Regions from separate parts of the Chryseobacterium sp. II3a genome, predicted to be linked through region 1. Evidence: riboswitches for the same ligand, from Rfam matches in the RefSeq annotation. Region 1 holds a riboswitch; each other region holds the start of a gene.
The links. A riboswitch is a leader RNA that binds a small molecule or an ion and turns the genes downstream of it on or off. The one in region 1 is predicted to bind S-adenosylmethionine.
Positions count from the first base shown of each region.

Region 2: it holds a riboswitch for S-adenosylmethionine, as region 1 does, so the genes downstream of both, AC3HD6_RS05685 (SusC/RagA family TonB-linked outer membrane protein) here and AC3HD6_RS18280 (TonB-dependent receptor plug domain-containing protein) in region 1, are expected to answer to the same signal.
Region 3: it holds a riboswitch for S-adenosylmethionine, as region 1 does, so the genes downstream of both, AC3HD6_RS04840 (alpha/beta fold hydrolase) here and AC3HD6_RS18280 (TonB-dependent receptor plug domain-containing protein) in region 1, are expected to answer to the same signal.

Region 1 is NZ_JBYPZJ010000008.1:174,062-180,975, forward strand. Features, by position in the region: gene prfA (peptide chain release factor 1) at 1-912, opposite strand, end outside; gene AC3HD6_RS18275 (APC family permease) at 1,061-2,359, opposite strand; gene AC3HD6_RS18280 (TonB-dependent receptor plug domain-containing protein) at 2,367-4,811, opposite strand; SAM riboswitch class I at 4,906-5,011, opposite strand; gene AC3HD6_RS18285 (alpha-amylase family glycosyl hydrolase) at 5,111-6,914, opposite strand, start outside.
Region 2 is NZ_JBYPZJ010000002.1:182,290-189,203, reverse strand. Features, by position in the region: gene AC3HD6_RS05700 (type II 3-dehydroquinate dehydratase) at 108-515, opposite strand; gene AC3HD6_RS05695 (helix-turn-helix domain-containing protein) at 546-1,499, opposite strand; gene AC3HD6_RS05690 (hypothetical protein) at 1,892-3,139, shown strand; SAM riboswitch class I at 3,454-3,551, shown strand; gene AC3HD6_RS05685 (SusC/RagA family TonB-linked outer membrane protein) at 3,635-6,571, shown strand; gene AC3HD6_RS05680 (RagB/SusD family nutrient uptake outer membrane protein) at 6,589-6,914, shown strand, end outside.
Region 3 is NZ_JBYPZJ010000002.1:13,075-19,988, forward strand. Features, by position in the region: gene AC3HD6_RS04830 (O-succinylhomoserine sulfhydrylase) at 1-466, opposite strand, end outside; gene AC3HD6_RS04835 (ACT domain-containing protein) at 594-2,105, opposite strand; gene AC3HD6_RS04840 (alpha/beta fold hydrolase) at 2,136-3,074, opposite strand; SAM riboswitch class I at 3,137-3,244, opposite strand; gene AC3HD6_RS04845 (MGH1-like glycoside hydrolase domain-containing protein) at 3,433-6,048, shown strand; gene AC3HD6_RS04850 (OsmC family protein) at 6,269-6,688, opposite strand; gene AC3HD6_RS04855 (DUF58 domain-containing protein) at 6,755-6,914, opposite strand, start outside.

The DNA of each region.
Region 1 (6,914 bases):
ACGGTCACCTGTAGAAACCATAGATTTACGTTGTGCTGCAATATCTCCCTGTACTTTCTGTAATTCGATATCGTATAATTTAGTTCTTAGCATCTCCATTGCCAGTTCACGGTTAGCCAGCTGAGAACGAGCCTGTTGACAAACAACCACTAATCCTGAAGGTTTGTGAGTCAGCTGTACTTTAGTTTCAACCTTGTTTACGTTCTGACCTCCGGCACCTCCTGAACGGGAAGTCTGCATTTCAATATCAGCAGGATTCAGTTCGAAGTCTACTTCTTCTGCTTCCGGTAAAACAGCAATTGTAATCGCAGAGGTATGAACTCTACCCTGAGATTCTGTTTCAGGAACACGCTGTACACGGTGAACTCCGGATTCGAATTTCATAATTCCGTATACGCCTTCACCTTCCACCTTCATGATCAATTCCTTGTATCCTTTTGCTGCTTCATTGGAATCTGTCACTTCATGTCTCCATCCTTTTGTTTTGAAATACATGGTATACATTCTGTACACATCTTCCACGAAGATTGCGGCTTCATCACCACCAGTTCCGGCACGTAATTCAACGATAACGTTTTTGTCATCGGCAGGATCTTTAGGAATCAAAAGAACTTTAAGTTCTTCTTCTAATCCTGGAAGTTTAGACTGTGCTTCTAATTTTTCTTCTTTTGCAAGATCTACAAGATCTCTATCTGAGCCATCTGCAATAATTTCGTCAGATTCTTCGATGCTGTCTAAAGCACCTTTATACTGATCGTAAACTCTTACAATTTTTCCCAAATCACTATATTCTTTGTTCAAAGAAGAATATCTTTTTTGGTCTGAAATGACATCAGGCTGTATAATAAGGTCTGCAACCTCATTATATCTTTGTTTTATAGCTTCTAATTTTGGAATTAATGATTTAGACATTGTCGAATTTTTGTGGGTGCAAAGATAAGGATTATTAATTCAAAATTAAAGTATAAATTTTTGAGCATTAGGGATCAAGGGCATAAAACGGTAAAAAGATACATTTGCCAATTACCTCATCTGCTTTTTTATGTTTCCAATATTCTCTTTAAACTCCTTTGGAGAGTCTTCTGTCTATCCAATATAAAATGAGTCCTACCGCAATAATTCCCAATCCTATCAAACTTTCTTTAGGGTTATGAATAAAAGTAAAATATAAAATATAAATACTGAATAGTAAAAAAACAGTCGGAAAAATATAAAAAGCATTGGACCTAAATATTTTTCTATCTTTCTTTTTAAGAAAATAGACTGTCGAGATCGCTAAGCTGGCAAATAGCTGAAGAATAAAAGCAGTATACACAAAGATTTCTTTGAAACTTCCGGTCAAAATAATAATGGCAGCAATAACCGCATGGGCAAAGATAGCTCTTACCGGAATTCCTTTTTTATTCCCCACAGAAAGCGGTTTCCAGATCCGGGTATCTTTTGCAAAAGCCTGGGTAAGCCTGGATCCTACCCACAGATAACCACTGATGGTTGCAATGAGCTGTAATGCGATAAAAATATTCACAATTTTTCCAAAGGAAAGCCCAAGCATATTTACTGCAGCCTCGCCCATTACATCTTCTTTTCCTACTAATTGACTTACCGGAGCATGTTTCAGCATAATATAATTTACCAGAATATAACTTACTGTCACAAAAACAGTTCCTATGATCAGTGATTTAGGAAGACTCTTCTGAACATCTTTTATTTCTCCGGCAATATAGGATGCAGAGTTCCATCCGGTATAAGAATAGGTAACAAAAACCAGCGAAGTCGCAAAGGCAGGAAGCATAATTTCATGCTGCCAGCTGTCACTGAAGTTCAGACTGTTTCCAATCTCCGGAGAGTCTGATAATCCTACACCCAAGATTACCAGTACAATAATAAAGGCAATTTTGATAAACGTAAAAAAATTATGAAACCGGCTTGAAGTCTTTAAACTGAATGACAAAGTAATGGCTACTAAAAATATAGCGGCAATCGCAAAGCCATTTCCAAATGAATACTCAAACACAGTAAGATATTTTGACATGGCTAAAGCCGCCAATGCAACGGGTGAAGAAAATCCGATAATCAGGGAAATCCAGCTTATCAGGTATCCGAATAAGGGATGATATGTTTCTTTAAGATAGATAAAATCACCCCCGTTTCCTTTAAAGTGAGAGCCTAATTCGGCATAGCAGAAAGCTCCGAACAACGCCAGAATGCCTCCGATTATCCATAATAAAAAAATGCTATAGGTATTGGTAATATCAGATAATTGAAATCCCAGGGTTGTAAAAATACCTGTCCCTATCATATTGGAAACTACAATGGCTGCGGCTGTTTTCCAGCCAATCTTATGTGAAGCAGTACTCATGTATTCATTAAAAATTAAAATTAAGCCTTCCAAAGAAATAGCTTCCTAATGTACCCATCTGAACCGGTGCATATTTGAATACTCCGTAATATGAATTTTTATAAATCTGAAGATCCGGGAAAACATCAAATACATTGTTGGCCCCTACTGTAAAGTTGATATTCTTTGTGATATCATAGCCTACACTCACATCAGTTACTACTTTTGGTGCAAACTCCTGAACTTCTCCGAAAGGGTAACCATCTCTAATTACTTTACCAAAATAGGTATTTCTCACGAGAAAATTGAATTTTCCAATTCCATAGGTCAGCCCAAGTGATGCTTTTGTTTTAGGAGAAAGGGTTTCAATGATATTAATCTGATCCGGGCCAAAGAATTCTTTTTGTGGGGTTTCCAAATTCTCCGGGAAATGGAAATCTGTAATTTTGGTTTCGGTATAATTTCCGGCAAGGTTGATATTTAAGTTTCCGCCAGCCAGTTTCCAATCATAAGAAACAACTACATCCACTCCTTTCGTTTCAGTATCAATGGCATTAGCAAAGAATCTGCCGCTTTCCACCTGATTTCCTTCTCCCACTACATTACGATCAGATAATCTGGAATCTGTAATATTGCTGGTAATAACAATTCTGTCTTTCACTTTAATAATATATCCGTCTACAGTAATAAATAAGCCTTTAACCGGCTGTAAAGTAAATCCTGCACTCCCATTAACGGATGTTTCCTGCTTTAATTTATCAAACCCCAGAACCTGAGCAGCCTGACTATCATTATTAAAAATTCCTTTCCTTACAATCCCCTCACCAGAGGTAGAAATATCTGCAAACGAGTTATTAAAATACTGCTGCTGTAATGATGGTGCCCTAAATCCTGTTCCTACGGCCGCTCTTATTGCATAATTTTTTATAAACTCATATCTTACTGCTAACTTTCCGTTCAGGGTACTCCCAAAATCTGAATAGTTTTCATATCTGGCAGCGGCATCAATATTCAGCTTTTTATCCAGATCATAAGAAATATCAGCATATACTGCAGTGGCGTGTCTGTCTTTTTTTAAGGCATTGTCTGGTGAAAAACCTATAAAAGATTGTGAACCTCCCGCACCAATGACTTTAGAGTCTTTTGTTGCTATATTTCCGTTTTCATCATATTGGGTATAAGATGCCTCGTCTCCTGCTTTGATCTGATATTGTTCGAATCTGAACTCTCCACCGAATGCGATATTGAAGTTCTTGATTTTTTTTGAAACATCAAGATTGACCGTATTTTGCAAAAAGCTATGAGCTCCCGCATAAAACTGTGTTGGAGACTTGATCCCAAGAGAGGCATTATTGGTATTGCTTACATTATAGTTGAAAGTATTATTTCCAAAGGTATTGCTCAGGTCAATCAGCCAATTGTTGACATTATACTTCACTCCTACAGCATAAGAGATATCATAAATCTGAGAATTCAGGACTGCCTGAAAACCGTTGGGATATATTTCTTTAACAATATTAAAATCTTCATTGGGAAGTCTTCTGAAACCATATCCTTTCCCTTCTTTAATACTGAATCCACCAAAAGAATAGAACTTAAAGTTATCGCCCAAAGGATATTCTGCATTGAAAAACAATTGCCCCTGTCTGATTTGCGCGTCTCCAATCTGGAAATTAAAATAGTCTCTTGTTAATCCCCTTCTTCTTATTTCATCATCATCATTTTGTCTTGCAATATCTGGATTGTCTGCAAATTCGTAGGCAAAATTATTTCCGAAAATATCAAGATCGTGATTTTGGGTTCTCGTTGTTTTTCCTCTGTGGCTTAATTGCAATGAAAGATTGACAAATCCATCATTTTTCCCAAGAGATGTTCCATAATTAACTCCCGCCTGGTAAGTATCGCCGTCATTTCTTCCACTTAATCCATAGGTTAAACTTGCGGAAGCTCCGGCATTCTTTTTTAGAATAATATTAATCACTCCGGCAATAGCATCAGAACCATATTGTGCAGCAGCACCATCTCTTAACACTTCAATTTTTTCAATAGCAATAACAGGAATGGTGCTTAAATCTGTACCTACAGATCCATTCCCTACCGTATTCTGATAGTTTACCAGGGAGGTTGTATGTCTTCTTTTCCCATTAAGCAATACTAAAACCTGATCAGGTCCCATTCCTCTTAAAGTAACAGGATCAATATGTTCCGTTCCGTCTGAAGCAGATTGTCTTACGGAATTAAATGAAGGGATTACATAATTCAGAAGGTCCTGAGCCGTCATTTGCGGAGACGATCTTTGAACTTTATCAATATTGATCACATCTACAGGAACCGGTGTTTCCAGTTTTGTTCTTTTAACGTTACGGTTTCCTACGATGATAATGTCTTCGATTTGTTTTTCTTTTTCCTCCTGCTCCTGGGCAGCGACCCATATTGTCCCCAGCAATAATACAGCTGTGCTTAGTTTTTTCATCTTTGTTCTTGCCAATTAATAAATATTCTTCCGCAGATGATTCTGCAGCTACACAAGACTTCAAGAAATGGAATTCATATAGAAATATTGACTTCACTTATCTCCCCCACCGGGTTGGAATTAGCACCTTTACATTTCAGGAATTATGCAGGTTGCTAAGGTTTCATTGGGCCAAATCCCTCCACCTTTCTTGATAAATCTAGTGCAAAGGTAGACTAATTTTTCAAATATGCAAAAAGCGAATTACCCCCTATAAAGAAAAAAGGCAAATTCGCTGAATTGCCAATTTGCCTTTCTATTTATTTTACAATCATCTTTTGAATAGCGATTCCTGTTTCTGATTTCAGATGAACCAGATAAGTTCCGGATGGATAATTGATCTTCAGTTCATAAGTACCATTTTCTTTATCCAGTTTGAACGCATCAAGCTTTTTACCACTCATTTCGAAAATGATGATTTCTCCGTTCCTGGCTTTGTTGAAAATCAGTTTAGCAAATCCATTTTTGATCGGATTATCAGCGATCTGAAGAGATAATTTGTTTGCTGCATTCACATCAGACGTAGATAAAGATCCGGCATTGTTTCCAAAAATTCTGAATTCTCCAGGCTGCAAAGTAATGGGTGCAGTAGTTGACACAATATTTGAAACAGTCTCATCCATCAAATTTTTCCACTGTCCAACATACGGAAAATAAGGAATAACATTTTGTACAGCTGTAGAATAATTCGCCAGAACGACTACGTTTTTCATTCCATTGATGGTAGTATCATATATATAAATCCTTGTGATTAATCCATCAGGATCATTTGCAAGGTTATTGGATTCTATACTATAAGTTTTTGATTTGAATACCGGATGGGTATTTCTGATATCAATAATCTTTGCCCATGTATCATACACTGCTTTTCTGTTAACATCACTGTCATATCCTAATGTGAAAGCTACAGGCTTTTCATCAGTTCTGCACCCGTTGCTGATACTTCCATCAGCACATCGGTTGATACTGAATTCATAGCCCAGCTCTCCAAACTGCCAGATCATTTTTGGACCGGGAATGGTAAAGAAAGTGGCTCCAAATGTTTTCATTCTTTCTAAAGCTGTACTCAAATTCTTCACACTATAACTTCCATTAACAGCTCCGTAAGCAAGGTTTTTAAACATAAGTCTTTCTTCATCATGACTTTCTCCATATCCTACAGCATGCATATTGGTAAAGCCATGAAGACTATGATTCATCCGATCATAATTGCTGTTATCTTTATACCCCATCGTATTTTGATTGTAAGGCTCTGTTTGTTTATTCCAAAGCATCACTCCTTTTCCTTCTGCTATTCTGTAATTAGCCCATTGCTGTTCTTCTGCATCCGTACCAAGGTGTTCGAATATCATATAAGAGTTTGGATCAAGGGCCCATTGTCTGTCTGCATAATGCTTCATAATATCCACTCTGTCCTGTTGATAAGCGTTGGTGCAGTTCTCATCGTTTTCAGAACAGTTTTGCGTAAATCCTTTCGTGAGATCCCAACGGAAGCCATCAATACGGTATTCTGTCAACCATTGCTGAAGACATCTTTCAACGTAATATTGAGTTGAAGGACTACTATGGTTAAAATCATTGAACACATTGTATGAATGCTTCGGAACCTGATTGAAATAAGGGTTATCAGCCGCCACATCACCGTAACCGTCACCATCCGGATCAATATTCCAAAGTCTTACCAAAGGAGAACGTCCTGTTGCATGATTAAAAGCCACATCCAGAATGACAGCAATCCCATTCTGATGACACAGATCAACAAATTCTTTAAATTTTTCCGGAGTTCCATACGCCTTGTCTAAGGCATAATGGAAAGAAGTATTATATCCCCAGGAAAGATTCCCGTCAAATTCCATGATAGGAAGTAATTCAATGGCATTGATTTTTAAGTTTTTTAAATAAGAGATTTTATTAATTAAAGACTGCCAGTTTTTTTCCTGTGTAAAATCTCTTAACAGCAACTCGTACACCACAAGATCTTCCTTAGCTGGTCTTTGAAAATTGCCTGTCTGCCAGTTATAAGGAGTTTGCCCCAGTTTGAATGTTGAAACCTCAAAGCTCTGC
Region 2 (6,914 bases), on a different contig from region 1:
CAGATGTTTGGGGACAAACATGAACCTTATAAAAATAAGATCTGCTTAATCTGTTAAATCTGCGAACAAAATATTTATACATTCACATCTGAAGATTCATCATTTGATTATTTCAGACTAAGGATAGCCAATCTGTATCCATCCATGCCAAATCCGGATAAAACAGCATCAGTGTTAGCCGCTGTAACAGACTTCTGTCTGAATTCTTCTCTTTTGTAAATATTGCTGATGTGAACTTCAACTTTAGGCTTTCGGATATTCTTCAGGCAGTCAGCGATAGCATAAGAATAATGGGTGAAAGCACCTGGATTGATTACAACAGCATCGAAATCATCTTGCTGAAGTCTATTGATCAGCTCTCCTTCGATATTGGATTGATAGTAGCTTATTTCATGAGTGTGGAACTCAGATTGTAAGTTTTCCAGATAGGCTTCCATGGAAACAGTTCCATAGATTTCAGGTTCCCGGGTGCCTAGTAGATTAAGGTTAGGGCCATTTATAATCAAAACTTTCATATAAAAAATTTACCCAAAGATAAATATTTTCTATTCACCATAAGTGTCACCTGGCTTTAAGTTTTGCTGAATGTATTCAGAAGGAGTAATCCCTTCTATCTGTTTGAAAACCCTATTGAATGTTGATTGGTTAGAGAATCCGGCTTCAGTATAGACATACATTAAAGTTGCTTTTTGAAAATCAATTTCGTTAAAAAGCTTTTTTACGTGTTCAATTCTATATATATTGAGATAGGTATTGAAATTAGGATGTCCCTTATATCGAATTGCTTTGGAAATATAAGAACTGTTAACATCAAGGGCAACACTTAATGCGGAGAGGTTAAATTTAATATCTTTGAAAAGCTTATTTTCTATCATGGATGTTTCGATTCTTGCAAAAAGTTTCTCCATACTTTCATGGTCAATATCAGTATTTTCTGATAAAATCTCTGTTTTTTTTATCTTTTTTACTTCAGATTTGTCTGCTGAAATTTGTTTAAGTTGTAATAATACCTCCTGTTTTCCAATTTTGTCCTTATAATAAAGGAGCAGAGCCACAACTAAAATATTTGAGGTGATTAAAATTATATCTGAGAATAGAATTTGTTGTTGAGTGTGTTTAGGGAAATTGTAAGAGAAATTATTAGCAATAATAGAAACTACAACAATATGAAACAGACTATAGAGTGTATATCTTAAAACTACTTTTCTGGAGAAGAATACAGATGCACCTAAAGGAATAGGCAACAGCCAGCAAAAGTTCATAACGGAGTTATTCCAGAATGCGAGTATTACATAAAAGCTGTATAGAGGTGCTGTTATTAGATATAGATGTACAAGGGTATTGATAGAGAACTTTTGTCTTACCAATAAATAAAAGAGTCCTAATGATATTGCCCCTCCTGAGATATACCAGGACATGGTATTATTGTGAATAAAAAAAGTGAAAGCGATAGCATAAATTCCTAGGATGATAGTCATAAGAAGAATATATCTATCCATTAATTCTTTTTTTAATTTTTCTATTTTTTCATCTTTTATGTTCATTCAATAATTTAATTGTTTTTGAGATATTTAATGATTTTCATATAAATGACTGGTTTAAATATTTGATTTTCAGACATTAACACTTGTTTAAGTCATTTTCAGGATTCTCATTTAATATCCTGTTTTTTTGAATTATTAATTAAAATATTTTTGTGGATCAGATTTTAACTAAAAAATATTTTTTATGAAGGTTCTTCTTTTTTAAAAGAAAATATTAAATATAAAAAGATTTATGAGAACTATAGAAAAAAAGTATTTAAAAAAAATGCACAGAAATTTCAAATAAGCAGTATAGCATAAAACACAAATGTCCATATAAAATACAAATGAATTTAAAAAAAATTATTATGAAGAAAATTATTTTACTGATTGCGGGTTTTGCCTTTGCATCTATGTATTCGCAGGTTGGAATAAACACTTCAAATCCTCAGGGAATTTTCCATGTAGATGGTGCAAAAGATAATGTGGCAACTGGTACTCCGACTTTGGCTCAACAAGCCAATGATTTTGTAGTAACCTCGACTGGGAATGTAGGTATTGGCACTACCACACCCAATGCCTCTGCAATTTTAGACATCAATGTAGATGGTCTTGCATCAGGAAATAAAAAAGGATTATTGGGCCCCAAAGTAGCACTTACCTCTCAGACAGATCAGGTTACAATCCCTTCACCTGCAACCGGGTTGTTGGTGTACAATTTAGGAACTGGGGGACTTGTTTATACAGGATATGTTTTCTGGAGCGGTACTGAATGGAGAATCTTTAGTAACGGATCTCTTGCTCCTGGAAAAGTAGAAAGTATTGTATGTAACGGGGTTACACTTTCTCCAAATACTTATACGGCCGGAGTTCCTTACACGGGTACAATGACTGTACCTTATACAGGGGGAAACGGAGGAGTATACGGTGCTCAGACTGTGGGACCTGTAAATGGACTTACTGCAACATTGTCACCGGGTAATTTTAATACAGGCTCAGGAACTCTAAGCTATACAATATCAGGAGTTCCTACAGTCACAAGCCCTATTACTACGACATTTCCATTGAGTATCGGAGGACAGACATGCGCTGCAACAGTGGGTGCAGGAGGTGGAATTTCTCCAGGTGAGCTTTTATATTACCACGGATCAATTCCACGTAAAACAGCTTCTTTTTTGTTGAGTGATTTCCTTTCTGATCTGCCGGTATTGAATAAGACGTTTAGGATTGATGCTTTCATAACTGCGCCGGGAGCTTTTGACAATACGAATGCTACTACCAATATGGCGCCCCGTCTTTATAATATTACTCCGTCAAATGTAAAAGTATGGGTCTCAGAAGTATCAACTCACACAGGGGACTCACATGGAGCTAACCTCTTAATTTTTCCAAATAATTATGCTGAATTTGATGATGGAGTTTATCTTACACAAGCGAGAAATGAGACTGTGACCTTTGATGTAACTACGGTGGATAATAAATGGTTTAGAGTATATTATGTATTACGTATTGATAATAAATCTACTGTAAGTAATGGGAATGGAAATACTACAACAGATTCCAGTACTGCAGATAACACATTGGAAGTTTATATTTCTATTCAAAGATTATATTAATGTTAAAATAGTATGATGTGCGTGATAAGAGTTGCTTGTAAAAGCAGCTCTTTTTTTTGATCTATTAATAGGAGAGAGGCTATCAATTTTTAAACAAGAAATCATTTAAGTTGGTATGGTTAGGATTAATCTAGGTTTGGGTTATTTTTAATGATATTTGTCATATTTGTGAAAATGATAATTTTTTATAACTATTTATATTAGCAGGTTTTAATTAAAATTTATATTAATTTTTGAAAAATTATCATTAAAAAACTATAAGTCCACTTGTTTTATAGACTAAAAGTTTATAGCTTTGCAACCATATTTCGATCGGCTTATAAAGAAAGATGGAGGGAACTGACCCTACGAAGTCTTGACAACCTGCATTCGTGTAAGGTGTTACATTCAGCCTTTAAAGGAAAAATAAGCATTTGGTTTATCGTATTTATCGATGCCCTTTGCTGACTTTTCAGTAAAGGGCAAAATTTTAATATATGATAAATAAAATTGATTATGATTAATAAAAATTTATTCAATTCTAAAGTTTGGATTCCGCCAGTTGCAGCATTTTTCTTAGGAGTTGTAGGGGTAAGCGGGCAGAATTCCAAACCTAAAAAAGATACCCTTAAGGAAAAGGAAATTGATGAAGTAGTGGTGGTAGCCTATGGGAAGGCTAAAAGAAACAGCTATACCGGTTCAGTAGCAACCATTTCCAGTGACAAAATCAATAACAGACCTGTAACCAATGTAACAAAGGCATTGGAAGGACAGGTTCCGGGAATTCAGGTTACTGGCGCTTCAGGACAGCCTGGAGCAACGTCTACAATCAGAATTAGAGGAGTAGGTTCAGTAAGTGCTTCCAGTGAGCCTTTGTATGTTGTGGATGGAATTCCTTTTGACGGAAATATCAATGCAATCAGCCCTAACGATATAGAATCTATCAGTGTTCTGAAAGATGCTACAGCAAGTGCTTTGTATGGTTCAAGAGGAGCAAATGGAATCATAATTATTACTACAAAGTCAGGTAAAAAAGGAGAAGCAAGAGTAAATCTTAATATCAGCCAGGGGTTCTCAGGCAGAGCGGTAAAAGATTATGAACAGGTGAATACGGATCAGTATTTCCAATTATATTGGGAGGCGATGAGAAACGGATATCAATCAGGTTCAATATCTGCGCAGCAGGCAGCCCAAATGGCAACAGATAATATTATATCTAATTTAGGAGTTAATCCTTATGGAGCTAATTATCCAAAACCTATAGGAACTGACGGTAAATTATTACCTGGAGCCAAAGCCTTATGGAATGATGACTGGAGGGACATTTTGCAAAGAGTGGCTTCCAGAAACCAGGTAGACCTTGATATCAGTGGTGGAAGTGAAAAAAGTAATTATTTCTTTTCATTAGGATATCTGGATGATAAAGGAATGGCGATTGAGTCAGGATTTAAAAGATATAATACAAGATTAAAACTCAATTCTGAAGTTAAAAGCTGGCTGAATGTTGGAGTAAACTTAAGCTATACCAACAGTATTCAACAGGCTCCAAGTTCTTCAGATTCTAAAGCTAGCAATGTTATTCAGGCTGCAAGAGTAGTTCCGTCTTTCTATCCTTATTATGAAAGAAATCCTGATGGATCTTATGTACTGGATGCAGAAGGAAACAGAGTGTATGATTTTGGAAAATACAGACCCGCTGTAGCACTTCCGAATCAGAACTTAGCCGCAAGTTTACCATTGGATAAAAATGAAAATAAGATCGATAACTTCTCAGGAAAAGGATTTGCGGAATTAACGTTCCTTCCGGAATTGAAGTTTAGATCAAGCTTTTCCGTTGATATGGTTAATTATAATGAGCATTATTATACGAATCCACTTCTTGGGCAATCAAAAGAGACTGGAGGTTCTGTTTCAAAGTTAAATAGCAGAACACTTTCTTATACAACCAGTAATATTCTTACCTATGATAAGAGATTTGGAAAACATCATATTAACGTATTGGGAGGTCACGAATTTTACAAATACGATTATCAGGTTATTTCAGGGAGCAGACAAGGTTTTTCATTACCTAATTATTATGAGCCTGATGCAGCCTCTTTATTGGTAAATTTTGGTGGAAACAGTGATAAATTAAGTTTATTAAGTTTCCTTGGAAAGGTAGAGTATGATTTTGATAATAAATATTTCTTATCCGCATCTACAAGGGCAGACAGTTCTTCAAGATTTTCAAAAGAAAATAGATGGGGTACATTCTGGTCGGTAGGAGGATCCTGGAAACTTTCAAGTGAAGAGTTTATCAGAAACCTGAATTTCTTTAACACATTGACATTACGTGCAAGTTATGGAGGGCAAGGAAATGATAAATTACAGAAACCAAACGGTTCACCGCTGTATTATGCATATCCGGAATTATATAGAGATTATGCCCTTGCCGGTGAGCCTGGAAAAACATTGGAAAAAGTAGGAACTCCAAATCTGAAATGGGAGACCAATCTTAATTTGAACTTAGGACTTGAGTTTGCTATCCTTAATAATAGAATTAAAGGTAATGTGGAGTATTTTGAAAGAAAAAGTAAAGATCTTCTGTTTAATGTACCGGTTGCTCCATCTTTAGGAATCAGTGATTATCCTGCCAATGTAGGAACTATTAAGAATTCCGGGTTTGAGATTTCATTGTTTACAACACCTATAAAAACCAGTGATTTCCAATGGAATGTAGATGTTAACCTGAGCACCCTAACGAATAAAATTACTAAACTACCAAAAGGACCTCTTGCAGTAGGATCCACTAAGCAACTGAATGAAGGAGGTTCTGTATATGATTTCTTTATTCAGGAATGGGTAGGAGTAGATCCAAGTAATGGTAAACCATTGTGGAAGACAATTACGAAAGATGCTAACGGAAATTTGGTGGAAGGAACAACCTCAGAATATGGTAAGGCTACAAAAATATTACAGGGTTCTGCTTTACCTAAATTAACAGGGGGAGTAAGTACAAGTATGACGTATAAGAATTTTGATTTTTCAGCATTACTGACTTTCAAGATTGGTGGGAAAATTCTTGATACAGATTACACTTCACTTTTACACAGCGGAAACTCTGGTGGACGTGCATGGGGTGTGGAAATGCTGAACAGATGGACTCCTGAAAATCCTTACACAGATGTTCCTGCTTTAAATACAAAAACCAATAACTGGAATTCAATGTCTACAAGATTCCTTTATTCCGGAACGTATGCAAGACTTAAGAATGTGAGTTTAGGATATACGCTGCCATCAGATTATTTTGAAACGATCGGATTGAAGAAGTTCAGAATTTATGTTCAGGCAGAAAACCTTCTGACCTTCTATAAACATAAAGGTATGGATCCTGAACAGGCGTTGGATGGAACAACGTATTACAGATATCCGGCGATGAGAACGATTACTTTTGGTCTTCAGGCAACATTCTAACTTTTAAAATTTGAACAATGAAAAATTTAAAATATTTATCTTTTGCTTTACTAGGATTATGGTCGCTAACAAGCTGTGAAAGTGAAATGGATACGGCTCCTACAGATCAGGCTACCAGCGTTGAGGTTTTCAAAACTGCTGAAAGTGCAGAAACGGTTATCAACGGAACCTGGGCAAAATTCAACAATGACGGAACTACCTTTGCGAATATCGGATATTCAACTGTTTTAAGAGCAAGTGATGCGATGGGAAGCGATGTAGCTGTATTAACCAATAAATATGGTTTTTCATCTACCTACGATTTTACGGAAATGGTGAATAATACAGTAGGCCGTCCGTCATT
Region 3 (6,914 bases), on a different contig from region 1:
CCGGATTGGTAGGCGTTTCAAGATATAAGATCTTTGTATTCGGTTTAATATACTGTTCTACATTCTCTGCATCTTCTGCTTTGAAGTAGGTAGTTTCAATATTCCATTTTGGAAAATACTTTGTGAATAAAGTGTGAGTAGATCCGAAAACCGACTGACAGCTTACGATATGATCTCCGGCACTTAACAAAGCTGCAAATGTTGAATAAATAGCCGCCATTCCTGTTGCAAAGGCATAACCTGCTTCTGCACCTTCCATTTTTGCAATCTTTTCGGTAAACTCAGATACGTTCGGATTAGAGAAACGACTGTAGAGGTTTTTGGGTTTTTCTTCAGCAAAGCTCGCTCTCATATCTTCAGCATCCTGAAAGATAAAGCTGGAGGTAAGGTATAATGGTGTGGAATGCTCATCAAACTGAGATCTCTCTGTCTGGGTTCTTATTGCTGATGTTTCGAAATTTTCCATATAGTTTTAATTTGTCAATTTACCAATGTATCAATCTAACAGTTTCACAATGAGATTCTTCGATTTGCTCAGAATGACAATAACCAACATTGGTAAACTGTTACATGGCTAGATTGTTACATTAATTTTATTTTGTTTCACTTAGTCTTAAAATATCCCCGAATACTCCTCTCGCTGTTACCTGTGCTCCGGCTCCGGCTCCCATAATCACAATTGGATTTTCACCATAACTTTCTGTATAGATTTCAAAGATGGAATCTGACCCTTTCAGCTGTCCTAAAGCTGATGTTGCAGGGACAGAAACCAATTTTACATCCAACTCGCCTTTGTCTTTCTGTAAATCTCCATGTAAGTCTCCTACATATCTCAGCACATGACCAGGCTCCTGATTTTCCTTGATCTTCTGGTATTCTTCATCCAGCTCATCTAATCTTGAAAGGAATTCAGATTTTGAAACTTCAAGTAAGCTTTCCGGAACCAGATTCTGAATATTGATATCTTCGAATTCATTGATCAAGTCTAGTTCTCTTGCTAAAATCAATAGCTTTCTTGCTACATCATTTCCTGACAGATCTTCTCTTGGATCCGGTTCTGTGTATCCTTTTTCAAGAGCTTCGTTGATAATTGTGGAAAACTTATCATTTCTCAAAGAGAAGTTGTTGAAAACATAGCTCAATGTTCCAGAGAATACTCCTTTGATTCTTGTTATATTTTCTCCTGAAAGGTGTAATAATTTGATGGTATCAATTAACGGAAGACCAGCTCCTACATTGGTTTCATACAGATAACGTCTGTTGTTTTTACTCAACGTATATCTTAGTCTTCTATATTCTTCGATAGGAAGAGTGTTAAAGATTTTGTTGGAAGAAACAAGGTCAAATCCATTTTCAGCTAATGCATGATAATTTTTTACAAAATCCTTACTTGCAGTATTATCTACTACAATCAGATTCTCTAATTGATTTTCGTTGGAAAAATTAATCAGTTCCTCAACGTCTGAAGAATGTTCTGCTGTTAAAACCTCATCAGACCAATTATGATCGAATCCTTTTTTGTTGAATGCTATTTTCTTTGAATTCGCTACTGCAACCACTTTCAGATCTACTTTTTTACGTCTTTTGATCTCTTCTGAAGATTCAAGGACTTGCTGAATTAATGTTTTTCCTACATTTCCATGGCCAATAATTGCAAGATGAACGGTCTTCGGTTTTTTGAAGATCTCAGATTCTATAATGTTTCTTGTTTTTTCATCCTGTGAAGAAGTTACTACGATGTTTACTCTATTTTCACCGGCAACCTGATTTAAAAGCAATGGGAAAACATTGTTTCTCGCTAGTTCTGCAAAAACCTTATTGGAGTCTTCTGCTACAAAGCCAATTACAGAAACATTATTGATACTATATATTTGAGATACTTTTCCTGATTTTCTTTCTGCTTCAAATTCATCAATCAGACAAGCTACTGCCTTTTCAGCATCATTTTCGTGAACCAGAATAGAGATTCCGTTTTCAATAGCTTGCTGAGAAATGACTCCCACACTGATACGCGCTAAAGTAAGCGCTTTAAAAATTCGTCCATCAATTCCGATTTCCCCTAAGAAATCTTCTCCTTCAAATTTGACAATTGATCTATTCTTCAAAAATTTTATTTCTTTAGCATTTTTCATTACTTATAAAATGTTTTTTATGATATTATTTAATTGTTGATATTCCATTAGGAAGGCATCATGCCCGTGTATAGATTGGATCTCGTGATAAGAGATATTCTCCTTTTTCTTTTTCAGATTCTCAAAACACATTCGGATTTCAGAAGCCGGGAAGAATAAATCTGTATCTACGGAGATCATGTGCATTCGTGCTTCTATGGTCTCCAGAACTGTTTTATCAGTATTGATATTCATCAGCAAATGATTCATCAGCTTATACGCTTGTAAACTAAATCTTTCGTTTAATGCGTTACCATGATAAACCAGCCAGTCTTCCGATTCCAGGCGTTGCTTGTCCTGATTGTATTTATTTTGAAATCTGTCGTTAAGTGATTCAGGAGTTCTATAGCACAACATCGCATGGATTCTTGCTTTTTGTAATGGTTCTTCTTTATCATTCAATAAAAATTTCTGAACCATACATTGTGCATGAAGCCAATCATGAGTTCTGTAATCGCAGGCAATGGGAATAAAAATTTCTGCCAGCTTTGGTTGTTTTGCTAACATTTCCCATGCAATTCCCCCACCCAAAGAGCCTCCAATAATGGCGTATAGATTTGTAATATGTAAAGCTTCCAGCCCTTTCAGAAAGATATTGGCTATATCTGAAGGGGTAAAGTCTTCATAATCTTCAATTAAAAAATGATCGTATCCATTTCCAGGAATATTAAAACACAGAACTGTATATTTATTGGTATCAATGATTTGATTTTCTCCTACCAGTTGTTTCCACCAGCCTTTTTCTCCGGATACATTCGAATTTCCGGTAAGGGCATGGTTGATTAAAATGACAGGAGCTGTAAACAGGTCTTTCCCGAAAAGCTCATAGCTTAACGAGATATTGTATTCCTTTTGGGAATGGGTTTGATACGAAAGATTAATATAGTTTAGTTCTGTTTTCAATTCTATTATATATTTTAATACAATTGAAAATGCCACAGGAAATGGCTGAAAAGAACTTCAGTAAGTTATCTGTCCAAAATAATTTTGGTAGAACGTAGCACCTTCTTTGCTTGCGCAAAGGGTTGCTAAGGTTTCATAGGGTCTAATCCCTCAACCTTTCTTGATAACATTTTCAATATTTGAATGAACGAATGGTGCAAAGGTAGTTCTTTTCTTTTAAAATCAAAAAAAAATTAATTTAATATTTAAAAAAGCCCTTAAATACTAGTATCTCAAGGGTATATTAATTATTCTTCAGACAAAAATAATTGGAATTATTTTTCAAAAAAACTACCTTCGTATGGAAAAATGATGATATATGATCGCCGAAAAAGAAAGATTACAAGATACCAAATGGAAAAACTGGGGACCTTATGTAAGCAACCGGCAATGGGGAAATGTAAGAGAAGATTATAGCCCGGACGGGAATGCATGGAACCACACCAATCATAATAACGCAGAAAGCTATGCCTACCGTTGGGGTGAAGAAGGTATTGCTGGAATTTCTGATGTAAAACAGCTGTTCTGTTTTGCTCTTTCATTCTGGAATAAAAGAGATAAAATCGTTAAGGAGCGGTTCTTTGGTTTGAGTAATCCTCAAGGGAACCATGGTGAAGATATCAAGGAAATTTTCTATTATCTGGATAATACACCTACTCATAGTTATATGAAGATGGTTTATAAATATCCAATCAATGAATTTCCTTATGACGAGCTTGTTGCAGTAAACGGAAAACGCAGCAAACAGGAACCGGAATATGAGATTTTTGATACCGGAATTTTTGATAACGATGCTTATTTTGATATTTTCATTGAATACTGTAAAGCTGATCACAATGATATTCTGGTCAGAATAACAGTTTGTAACCGAAGCCAACAAGATGCACCCATAGTAGTAGCTCCTACTGTCTGGTTCAGAAATAACTGGAAATGGGGATACAATACCTATAAAGCTGACATGCATGCTTCTTATGACGGAAGTATTAATATTGAGCACGACAGTATTTCTATTAAGAAGTTTTATTCAAGAAAAGACAATATACAAAGGGTATTCTGTGAAAATGAAACCAATACCCCAAAGCTGTATGGAGCTCCACAGGCAGAAAACACTTATTTCAAAGATGGGATCAATGATTTTATTATTCATCGCAGCAATACAGTAAACCCTGAAAAAAGAGGAACAAAAGCTTCTTTTTTAATTGATGAACTCATTGATGCCGGACAATGTGAAACCTTTGAATTCAGACTTTGCCCTGAAGCCACTGCTGAACCTTTTGAAAATTTTGATGAGATTTTTACCACAAGACAGGCTGAAGCAGAAGAATTTTATAATGAAGTTCAAAATGATACAACCAATGAGGACGAAAGGAATGTTCAAAGACAGGCTTTTGCAGGACTTCTGTGGAATAAGCAGTTTTATCATTACAATATTGGCAAATGGCTGAAAGGGGATCCGAATTTCGAGGCTCCGAGAAATTTTAACAACTATGTAAGAAATACAGAATGGAACCATCTTCACAATAAGGATATTATTTCCATGCCTGATAAATGGGAATATCCTTGGTATGCAACATGGGATCTCGCTTTTCACTGTGTTCCTCTGTCTATCATTGATGCTGAATTTGCCAAGGGACAGCTTTTACTCCTTACCAAAGAATGGTATATGCACCCTAACGGACAGCTGCCAGCCTATGAATGGAATATGAGTGATGTAAATCCACCAGTACACGCTTGGTCGTGCTTCAGGGTATTTAAGATTGATGAAAAAAATAATGGAAAACCCGATTTATTATTCCTTGAAAAAGTCTTCCAGAAACTTCTTCTGAATTTTACCTGGTGGGTGAACCGAAAGGATAAAAACGGAAAAAATATTTTCGGGGGCGGTTTCCTTGGGTTGGATAACATCGGAGCCTTTGACCGAAATATGGTGTTAGAGGATGGACAACACCTGGAACAAGCTGACGGAACAAGCTGGATGGCAATGTATGCCCTGAATATGATGCGCATTGCCATGGAATTGGCCCAATACTACCAGGTATATGAAGATATGGCCATTAAATTCTTTGAGCATTATCTTTATATCGCAGAAGCTATGGAAAATCTGGGTGAAGGAACGAAAGGTCTATGGAATGAAGAAGATGGCTTTTTCTATGATGTTCTTCAGCTTGGAAATGGAAACAGCGTTTCTTTACGTTTAAGAAGTATTGTTGGATTAATCCCTCTATTTGCTGTAGAAATTGTAGATCACCGCCTTCTGGAAAAGATGCCGAACTTCAAAACCAGAATGGAGTGGATTTTAAAAAATAAGCCTGAGCTCACCAAACTTGTTTCTCACTGGGATGAAGAAGGCCAGGGAAGAAAACACCTGATGAGTATCCTTCGCAAGAACAGGCTGACAAAAGTATTATCGAGAATGCTTGATGAAAAAGAGTTCTTAAGCTCTTACGGAATCCGCGCCATGTCTAAAGTATATGAGGAAAATCCATTTGTATTCTCTGTTCACGGCCATGAAAATGTAGTGTATTATACTCCCGCGGAAAGTGACAGCAGAATGTTTGGCGGTAACAGTAACTGGCGTGGCCCTATATGGTTCCCGATTAATTTCCTGATTGTAGAAAGCTTACAACGCTTTCATTATTATTACGGGAATAGCCTGAAAGTAGAATTCCCAACAGGAAGCGGTGAAAAGAAAAACCTGGATGAAGTGGCTCAGAATATCAGTAAAAGGCTTTGTTCTATCTTCTTAAAAGATGAGCATGGACAGCGAGCCTTTAATGGGGGAAATCCAAAGTTCAATTATGATGAGCATTTCAGAGACTATATTACCTTCTTTGAATACTTCCATGGAGATAATGGACGTGGTGTAGGTGCTTCTCATCAGACTGGATGGACGGCTACTGTTGCGAAACTTATAAAACCAAGACTTACCTTTTAATGAGCAATGAATAATAAATAATGAGTAATAAAAAAACCGGGATATTTCATCCGGTTTTTTTGTATGTATATTTTTGCATGAAGCCTATGTGCCAATGTCGTAAGAATTTTTAAACCACATAGGAGGTACATAGCTCTTGGGGGACATATTACTCATCAATTATTTTATTCGTGCATCCACCGCCAAATAAAAAATGAGGCTTAAAGGCCTCACTATAGTTTTAAATTTTTTCTCCGTTTACAAATACTTCGTATCCTATTTCTACATTAGGTTCTAATGTTTTTGATACAGAACAGTATTTTTCAAAAGATAATTCTGCAGCCTTTAAAGCTTTCTTTGGATCAATTTCTCCTTCTAAAAGAAACTTCACCATAATTGATTTGAAAGGTTTAGCATCATCTACCTGAACTCTCTCCCCCTCTACTTCTGCCTGGAAACTTTTGATTTCCTGACGCTGCTTCTTTAAAATAGAAACTACATCTATTCCACTGCATCCTGCTACTGCCATCAGCACACTTTCCATTGGAGAAACTCCTTTAGCACCCGGCTGAGAGGTATTATCTAAAAGGATCGAGTTTCCCTGGCCGTTTGTACATTCAAATAAAAAGTCGTCGTTTATTCTATTAAGTGTTATTTTCATTGTTGCTTATTGCTTATTGCTTATTGCTTATTGCTTATTGCTTATTGCTTATTGCTTATTGCAAAATTATAAAATTCCTCTGGCTTTTATCTCCAAATATTTATTGATAACATCGATATTCAAATTCTCAGGAAGAGTATATACTGTGTAAATACCATACTTTCGGAGTTCCTGAATAATCAACTTCTTTTCAAATTCAAATTTTTCAGCTACAATTTCATCATAG